DNA from 2 places in the Allobosea sp. AK1 genome. Region 2 is predicted to be linked to the other one. Evidence: predicted binding sites of a transcription regulator. Region 2 holds the regulator's gene; the other holds the start of a gene.
What was found. Region 2 encodes PhoB, which activates phosphate uptake and scavenging genes when phosphate is short. Its sites were predicted from a motif close to TGTCATNNANCTGTCAT; they were not measured.
Positions count from the first base shown of each region.

Region 1: the regulator PhoB is predicted to act here: its motif matches at 2,275-2,291, upstream of ugpB (sn-glycerol-3-phosphate ABC transporter substrate-binding protein UgpB).

Region 1 is NZ_VFMG01000001.1:2,623,949-2,628,361, reverse strand. It holds gene ugpA (sn-glycerol-3-phosphate ABC transporter permease UgpA) at 1-789, opposite strand, end outside; gene ugpB (sn-glycerol-3-phosphate ABC transporter substrate-binding protein UgpB) at 865-2,190, opposite strand; gene FHT98_RS13020 (fumarylacetoacetate hydrolase family protein) at 2,419-3,597, shown strand; gene FHT98_RS13015 (hypothetical protein) at 3,741-4,413, shown strand, end outside.
Region 2 is NZ_VFMG01000001.1:1,281,061-1,285,473, forward strand. It holds gene argH (argininosuccinate lyase) at 1-620, opposite strand, end outside; gene FHT98_RS06535 (LysR family transcriptional regulator) at 716-1,642, shown strand; gene FHT98_RS06540 (SpoIIAA family protein) at 1,700-2,086, shown strand; gene phoB (phosphate regulon transcriptional regulator PhoB) at 2,090-2,797, opposite strand; gene phoU (phosphate signaling complex protein PhoU) at 2,811-3,530, opposite strand; gene pstB (phosphate ABC transporter ATP-binding protein PstB) at 3,608-4,413, opposite strand, start outside.

The DNA of each region.
Region 1 (4,413 bases), 1.3 Mb from region 2:
GCCGAGATTGGAGCCGCCCTTGCCGTCGGAGAAGACCTTGTAGACCAGCGTCTCGGTCGCGCCCGAGGGGCCGCCCCCAGTCACCGTGTCGATGATCCCGAAGGTGTCGAAGAAGACGTAGACGATGTTGACGACGAGCAGGAAGAAGGTCGTCGGCGAGAGCAGCGGGAAGACGATGGTCCAGAACCGGCGCATCGGCCGGGCGCCGTCGATCACCGCCGCCTCGATCACGCTCTTCGGGATCGATTGCAGGCCGGCGAGGAAGAACAGGAAATTGTAGCTGATCTGCTTCCAGGTCGCGGCGAGGATGACCAGCAGCATGGCGTGGTTGCCGTTGAGGCGCGGATTCCACGGGATACCCAGCGATTGCAGGCCCCGCGCGAGCATGCCGAGCGAGGGATCGAACATGAACAGCCAGAGCACGCCGGCGATGGCGGGCGCCACCGCATAGGGCCAGATCAGCAGGGTCTTGTAGATCTCGGCACCGCGGATCTGCCGGTCCGCCATCACGGCGAAGAGCAGTGCGATCGAGAGCGAGAGAACGCAGACGAAGGTGGAAAAGATCGCGGTGTTGACGAAGGCCTTGAGATAGCCGGGATCGGCAAAGAGCGCCTGGTAGTTCTCGAACCAGACGAACTGCGTCGAGATGCCGAAGGCATCCTCGAGCAGGAAGCTCTGCCAGACCGCCTGGCTCGCCGGCCAGTAGAAGAACACGATGGTGATCGCGAGCTGCGGCAGAAGCAGCAGGAAGGGGATCGTCAGCCCCTTGAAATATGCGTTCTTCTGCATCGGCTTCCTTGGAACGAGACGGCCATCCCGGGCGCAATTGCCCGGGATGGCCTCAGCTATGCAAGAGCGAAATGCTCAGCGGGCCGCAGTGCGCTCGAACTGGCGCAGCATCTGGTTGCCGCGCTCGACCGCCGCATCCAGCGCCGCCTGCGGCGACTTCTGGCCGTTCAGCGCCGCCTCCAGCTCCTCCGACCAGATGTCGCGGATCTGGACGAGGCTGCCGTAGCGCAGGCCCTTCGAGTTGTCGGTCGGGGCCTTGTTGGTCAGCTCGAGGATCGGGGTCTCGAGATAGGGCTTGTCCTTGTAGAAGCCGGACGCCTTGACCTTCTCATAGGCAGCCTTGGTGATCGGCAGGTAGCCCGACTCGGTATGCAGCTTCACCTGGCGGTCGACATTCGAGAGGAAGGTGAAGAACTTGGCGACACCCTTGTATTCGTTCGCCTTCTTGCCGCCCATCACCCAGAGCGAAGCGCCACCGATGATCGAGTTCTGCGGAGCGCCCTGCACGTCGGCATAGTACGGCATCGCGGCGTTGGCCCAGTCGAACTTGGCGTTCGCCTTGACGTTTCCGAAGAAGCCCGAGGAGGTCAGGAAGATCGGGCATTCGCCCGAGGTGAAGCGGCCTTCGCCATTATTGGTGCGGCCGGAATAGTCATAGGTCTTGTCCTTCTGCAGCTCGACCAGGTTGGTCCAGTGCTTCAGGAAGGCCGGGCTCTTGTTGAAGTTCAGCACGGCGTCGGCGCCGGCCATGCCGTTGACCTTGGTCGAGAGCGCGATGTTGTGCCAGGCCCCGAACTGCTCGATATTGGCCCAGGGCGCCCAGGCGTTCGAGACGCCGCATTTGTCGTAGCCGGCGGCCTTCAGCTTCTTGGCGGCCTCGAAGGTCTCGGGCCAGGTCTTCGGCGGCTTCTCGGGGTCGAGGCCCGCCTTCTTGAAGGCGTCCTTGTTGTACCACATCACCATCGACGAGGAGTTGAACGGCATCGAGAGCATCTCGCCCTTGGCCGTCGAATAATAGCCGCTGATCGCCGGCAGATAGGCGCTCGGATCGAATTTCTCGCCGGCTTCCTTCATCATCTCGTGGACCGGCTTGATCGCGCCCTTGGCCGACATCATCGTGCCGGTGCCGACCTCGAAGACCTGCAGGATGTGCGGCGCCTGGCCGGCGCGGAAGGCGGCGATGCCGGCGTTCAGCGTGTCGGGATAGGAGCCCTTGTAGACCGGAACGACCTTGTAGTCCTTCTGCGAGGCGTTGAAATCCTCGGAGAGCTTGACGACGACGTCGTTATTGGCGCCGGTCAGCGCGTGCCACCACTGGATCTCGGTCTGCGCGAGGGCAGGCGAGGCGCCGGCCAGCGCAAAGGCCGCGACCGACATCAGGATGCGCGATTTGATGCTCATGGAATGTCTCCCTTCCGCGGGCGGGCGCCGCCGCGGTTCTTGTCGTTGGTGCGCAAGCTAGCATGAAGCGCAGGCGACATTTCAATGACAAATCGATGACGACCAGCGCAATCAGCCTATGGTCTGGGTCGGAGGTCCGGCATCGACCGTGACGGCCTCTCGCTTGCACATTCCGGCAGAACCGGCTGATCTGCGCTCCCCGATCCGAATCCGCCTGTGGATGCCACCATGCCCAGCCTCGACCTTGCCGTGACCACGACCCTGCCCGCGGATGCCGAGGCCGCCGCGCTCGCAGGCCGCGTCTGGCGTCCCGATCTCGGCGGGCCCGCCGTGGTGACGCTGCGCGGTGGGCAGGTGATCGATGTCACCCAGAGCTTCGCGACCAGCCGCGACCTCTGCGAGAACGCCGATCCGGCGGCTGCGTTGCGCGCGGCCCAGGGCGAGGCGATCGGTTCGCTCCCCGACATCCTCGCCAACACGCCTGTGGACGGCCGCGACCCGACGCGGCCCTGGCTGCTCTCGCCGCTCGACCTGCAGGCGGTGAAGGCGGCCGGCGTCACCTTCGCGGTCTCGATGCTGGAGCGCGTGATCGAGGAGAAGGCGCGCGGCAACCCGGCCGCCGCAGCGACGATCCGCGAGGAGATCGGCAAGCTCATCGGCGACGATCTCTCGAAGCTGAAGCCCGGCTCGCCCGAGGCGATGCATCTCAAGGAGGTGCTGATCAAGCAGGGCGCCTGGAGCCAGTATCTCGAGGTCGGCATCGGGCCGGATGCCGAGATCTTCACCAAGGCGCCGCCGATGTCGACGGTCGGCACCGGCGCTGACGCCGGCCTGCATCCGGCCTCGAGCTGGAACAATCCCGAGCCGGAGATCGTGCTGATCGTCGCCTCGGATGGGCGGATCATCGGCGCCACGCTCGGCAACGACGTCAACCTGCGCGATGTCGAGGGCCGCTCGGCCCTGCTGCTCGGCAAGGCCAAGGACAACAACGCCGCCGCGGCGGTCGGCCCCTTCATCCGCCTGTTCGATGCCGGTTTCACGCTCGACCATGTCCGCCGGACGACGGTGACGCTGACGGTCGAGGGGCAGGACGGCTTCCGGCTGGAGGGCTCCTCCTCGATCGCTAAGATCAGCCGCGACCCTGCCGATCTCGCGGCCCAGATGATCGGCCCGCATCATCAATATCCGGACGGGGCAGCGCTCTATCTCGGCACCATGTTCGCGCCGATCAAGGATCGCGATGCGCCCGGCGGCGGCTTCACCCATAAATACGGGGACATCGTCACCATCGCCGCGCCCGAGCTCGGCAGCCTGGTCAACCGGATGAAGCGCACCGATGAATGCGCACCCTGGACCTATGGCGCCTCGCATCTGATGCGTTACCTGGCTGGGCGCGGACTGCTCTGACCCGGCACCGGAACGGGCGAACTGACAGCAAGGCAGCAGCGGAACCGCGGGTTCTTACCGAAATTCGGCGAGAACCTGCCTTTCCGTCAGGCAGCTGGTAAGTTTTTTCTGCCACAGAGCGGGCTGGACCAGGAGGGTTCGGCGTGGCGATGAGCGAAATCGGGACAGAAAACTCCCAAGTCGACGGCAAGGATTTCATCGGCAAGGGAGCAGCGATGCGCTTGGCCGGCTCGCCCCTCGCCTGGATCGTGGCTTTCGCCGCATTGGCCGTCGCGGCGCTGATCCTGCCGCTGCGCCTGCCGCTCGGGCCCAATGCCTGGGATACGGTGGTCTATCTCGACGCGATCCAGCGCATCGGCCTCGGCCAGGTCCCGACCATCGATTTCTTCGCGCCGATCGGTCCACTCGGCTTCTATTTTGCCGCCGGGCTCGACGCCGTTTTCCCCGATGCGCAGCCGATGCTGCTGATCAACTGGGCGTTACTGCCGATCATGCTGCCGGTGCTGGCGCTGCTCGCCGGCGAGGTCGCCCGGCGCTCCCGCCCGCAGGCTTTGGCGCTGGTGCTGCCCTTCCTGCTGTTCGCGGCGCTGCCGATCAACCTGCACGGGCTCTACCCCTCGCCCGGCTTCGACGGGTACGGCTTCTACAACCGCCATGTCGCCTTGCAGCTCTACCTGCTGATCGCGACCCTATTGTTCGTGCCGCGGCGCAGCTTGCAGATCGCGCTCGTGGCCGTGCTGATGCTGACGCTCTTCCTGACGAAGGTCACGGGCGCCGTCTCCGGCACGCTCCTCGTCGGCTACGCCACGCTGAGCG
Region 2 (4,413 bases):
GCCGAACCGGCGAGCGCTGCCGCCCCAAGCGGGGACTGGCCGGAGCGCTTTTCCCAGTCGGTCAGGCGCGAGGCATCGCGCATCAGCACCTGGCCATGCGCCATCAGCCAATGGCCGAAGGTGACCGGCTGGGCGCTCTGGAGATGGGTGAAGCCGGGGCAGACCGACGCCGCATGCTCCTCCGCCTGATCGGCGATCGCAGCCAGCAACTCCGCCAGCATGCCGGCGAGCGAGCGTGACTTGCTCCGCAGGTAGAGCTTGAGGTTGTTCGCCGCCTGGTCGTTGCGCGAGCGTCCGGCGCGGAGCTTGGCGCCGGTCGAGCCGACGCGCTCGGTCAGGATACGTTCGATGAAGGTGTGGACGTCCTCGTCATCGGGACCGGGCGCGATCCGCCCCTCGACCGTGTCGCGGGCGATCCCGTCGAGCGCGGTCAGGATGGTCTCGAGCTCCTGCGCGCTCAGCAGGCCGGCGCGACCGAGTTCGGCCGCATGCGCCTTGCCGCCCGCGACATCCTGCGGCACCAGCCTTGCGTGCTCGCCGGCGGCGCTCGACAGCTTCATCAGCCGCGGGTCCGGCGGCTTGCGGAAGCGCCCGCCCCAGAGTCGGGTCGTCTGGTTCATGATCTCGTTCCTCCCGTCAGGGAAGAATGGCCTCTTGACCGAGAGGCCGGCAAACGAAACGATCTCCGCCGAGATAGTCCAAAAAGGAATACCCCATGGCGGCCAGCCGGCCACCCCCGTCAGCCGCGGCGCTGAGGGCGTTCGCGACCGTCGCAAGGCTGGGCTCGACGGCCCGCGCCGCTCTCGCGGTCAACCTGACCCAGAGCGCGGTGTCCAAGCAGATCCTCTCGCTGGAGCATCATCTCGGCACGGTGCTGTTCGACCGCAGCCCGCTCGGCCTCAAGCTCACCGAAGCCGGCGCGATCTACCTGCCCTATGCGGAAGCCGCGCTGGAGCAGATGGAGCGCGGCGCACGGCGTCTCGCCGAGCGCAACGCCATCGCCCGGCCGATCCGCCTGCACATGGTCGCGATCGCCGGCGAGCGCTGGCTGATGGCGCGCTTTCCGGCCTTCGCCGAGGCCCATCCCGGCGTCGACGTGCAGTTCACCAATTACGTCAGCGAGAGCGAGACGGAGGAACCGGATATCGAGATCGCCCATGGCGTCCCGCCCTGGCCCGGCAAGGAGGCGCATTTCCTCTTCGGCCGCGATGTCGCGCTCGTCGCGGCACCCAGCCTGATCGAGCGGATGGGCGGTTTCCGCCGCGCTGCCGATATCCAGAAGATGACCCTGCTGCAGCACTATCAGATGCCGACCTTCTGGGCCGAGTTCACCGAAGCGCATGACCTGCGCGGCGCAGTGCCGGAGCACACCGTGCGCTACGGCTATTATTCCGTGATCACCAGCGCCGCCGTCGCCGGTCTCGGCCTCGCGCTGGCGCCACGCTGCTACGTCGCCGACGAGCTTGCCTCCGGCGCGCTCGTCAATCCGCTGGGGCTCGGCTTCACCAGCGCCATCGGCTGCTGGCTGACGCGACCGCTCGACCAGCCGCCGCGGCCGGGGCTGGATGCCTTCATCGCCTGGCTGCGGGCCGAGGCCGAGAGCTTCGACGCAGCGACGCGCGCGCCGCCCCCTTACGTCTGACCGGCCCCGGCGAAACCTCCCCCTCGCCTGCGCGTTGTCCCCCGAGGAGGAGGAGCCATGCTCACCATTCTGCCCGCCCCGGACCATGTCGCAGCCTATCGGCTGTCGCAGACGCTCACGGCTGACGATCTCGACGCCATCATGGCCGATATCGACGCCCGGCTCGAACGTCACGAGAAGCTCGGCATCCTCGCCGACATGACCGATTTCACCGACATGACGCTGGCCGCGGCCTGGAAGGACGCGCGCTACAGCCTCGGCAAGCTCTGGGAGCTCAGGCGCTTCCCCAAGGAAGCCCTGATCACCGACAAGGGCTGGCTCGCCGGCTTCGTCGATCTGCTCGACCCGGCGATCCCCTTCGTCAAGGTCCGCGCCTTCAAGCCCGAGGACTATGACAAGGCCCTGACCTGGGCCGGCGATATCGAGGGCGGCCCGAACGCCTGAGGCTTACGCGGCTCCGCTGCGCGCGAAGGTCTCGTCGAAGGCGTAGCCGGCTCCGCGCACGGTGCGCAGCGGGTCCTTGGCGTCGCCCGGCGTGATCGCCTTGCGCAGCCGCCCAACATGGACGTCGACCGTGCGCTCGTCGATATAGACGTCGCGGCCCCAGACGGCGTCGAGGAGCTGGGCGCGTGAATAGACCCGGCCCGGCGCCTGCATCAGGAACTCGAGCAGGCGGAACTCGGTCGGGCCGAGATGCAGTTCGCTCCCGGCGCGCCGGACGCGGCGCGTCGTGCGGTCGAGTTCGAGATCGCCGGCCGCGAGCAACCCTGCGACATGGCCAGGCTTCGCTCTGCGAAGAAGCGCCTGGATGCGGGCGATCAGCTCCGGCAGCGAGAACGGCTTCACGACATAGTCGTCGGCGCCGGTCGCAAGCCCGCGCACGCGCTCGGTCTCCTCGCCGCGCGCCGTCAGCATGATGATCGGCACGCGCTCGGTGTCGCGGCGCGAGCGCAGGCGCCGGCAGAGCTCGATGCCGGAGAGGCCCGGCAGCATCCAGTCGAGCAGGACCAGATCGGGCGTGGAATCGCGCAGATGCAGCTCGGCGTCATCCCCGCGCGCGACGCTGTCGACCTCGAAGCCCTCGGCTTCGAGGTTGTAGCGCAGCAGCAGGGTGAGCGGCTCCTCGTCCTCGACGATCAGGATACGTGCGGCCATGATGGCTTTGACCTCAGCTTCCCGTCACCGCTTCGACCTCGATATTGGTCGTGTCGAGCTTCGGCCGGTTCACGTCGAGGGAATCGCCAGTGACGAGGTAATGGATCGTCTCGGCGATATTGGTGGTGTGGTCGCCGATGCGCTCGATATTCTTGGCGCAGAACAGCAGATGCGTGCAGAAGGTGATGTTGCGCGGATCCTCCATCATATAGGTCAGGAGTTCGCGGAACAGCGAGGTGTAAAGCGCGTCGATCTCGTCGTCACGCTTCCAGACCTCGAGCGCCTTCTGCTCGTTGGTCGCGGCATAGGCGTCGAGCACGTCCTTGAGCTGGGCCTGCACGAGGCGGCTGATATGCTCGAGGCCGACGACCGCGCGATGCGGCGGCTGGAACTGGCCGGCAATGGCGACGGCGCGCTTGGCGATGTTCTTGGCGAGGTCGCCGACGCGCTCGATGTCGGAGGCAAGGCGGATCGCCGAGATCAGCTCGCGCAGGTCCTGCGCCAGGGGCTGGCGCCGGGCGATGGTGAGCACGGCCTTTTCCTCGACCTCGCGCTGGAGATTGTCGAGGCGCTGGTCGGCCGAGATGATCTTCTGGGCGAGCGCGGTGTCGCGGCGAACGAGCGCGACGGTCGAGTCGCCCAGCATGCGCTCGGCCATGCCGCCCATTTCGGCGAGGCTGCGGCGGATGCCTTCGAGATCGGTGTCGTAGGAGCGGACGATGTGGTCGGTCATTGCGTGTTCCTCAGGCGCATCGGCCCGAAAAGTGGAAACCGGTTTTCGGGCAAGCCGATGCGAAACAAAAATGCCGCTTAGCCGAAACGGCCGGTGACGTAGTCCTGGGTCTGCTTCTTGGCCGGGTTCATGAAGATCGTGTTGGTCGGCGCGAACTCGATGACCTCGCCGAGATACATGAACGCCGTGTACTGCGAGATGCGCGCCGCCTGCTGCATGTTGTGCGTGACGATGGCGATGGTGAAATCGCTCTTGAGCTGCTCCAGCAGGTCCTCGATCTTGCCGGTCGAGATCGGGTCGAGCGCCGAGGTCGGCTCGTCGAACAGGATCACTTCCGGCTTCTGCGCGATGGTGCGCGCGATGCAGAGGCGCTGCTGCTGGCCGCCGGAGAGGCCCATGCCGGAGCTCTTCAGCTTGTCCTTGACCTCGTCCCAAAGCGCGGCGCGGCGCAGCGCGCCCTCGACACGGTCGTCGAGCTCGGATTTCGGCGGCTTCTCGTAGAGGCGGATGCCGAAGGCGACGTTGTCGTAGATCGACATCGGGAACGGCGTCGGCTTCTGGAAGACCATGCCGACGCGCGAGCGCAATTCGTTCACATCGACGTCGTTCGAGATGATGTTGCGGCCGTCGAGCATGATCTGCCCTTCCGCGCGCTGCTCCGGATAGAGCGAGTAGATCCGGTTGAAGATGCGCAGCAGGGTCGACTTGCCGCAGCCGGACGGGCCGATCAGCGCCGTGACGTGACGATCACGGAAGTCGAGATTGATGTTCTTCAGCGCCTTGTGCTCGCCGTAGTAGAAATCGAGGTTCTTCACCGCGATCCGGACGGGCGCCTCGGCATCGAGCGACTGGGGGGAGAGTTCAAGGGTCGAAAGCATCGACA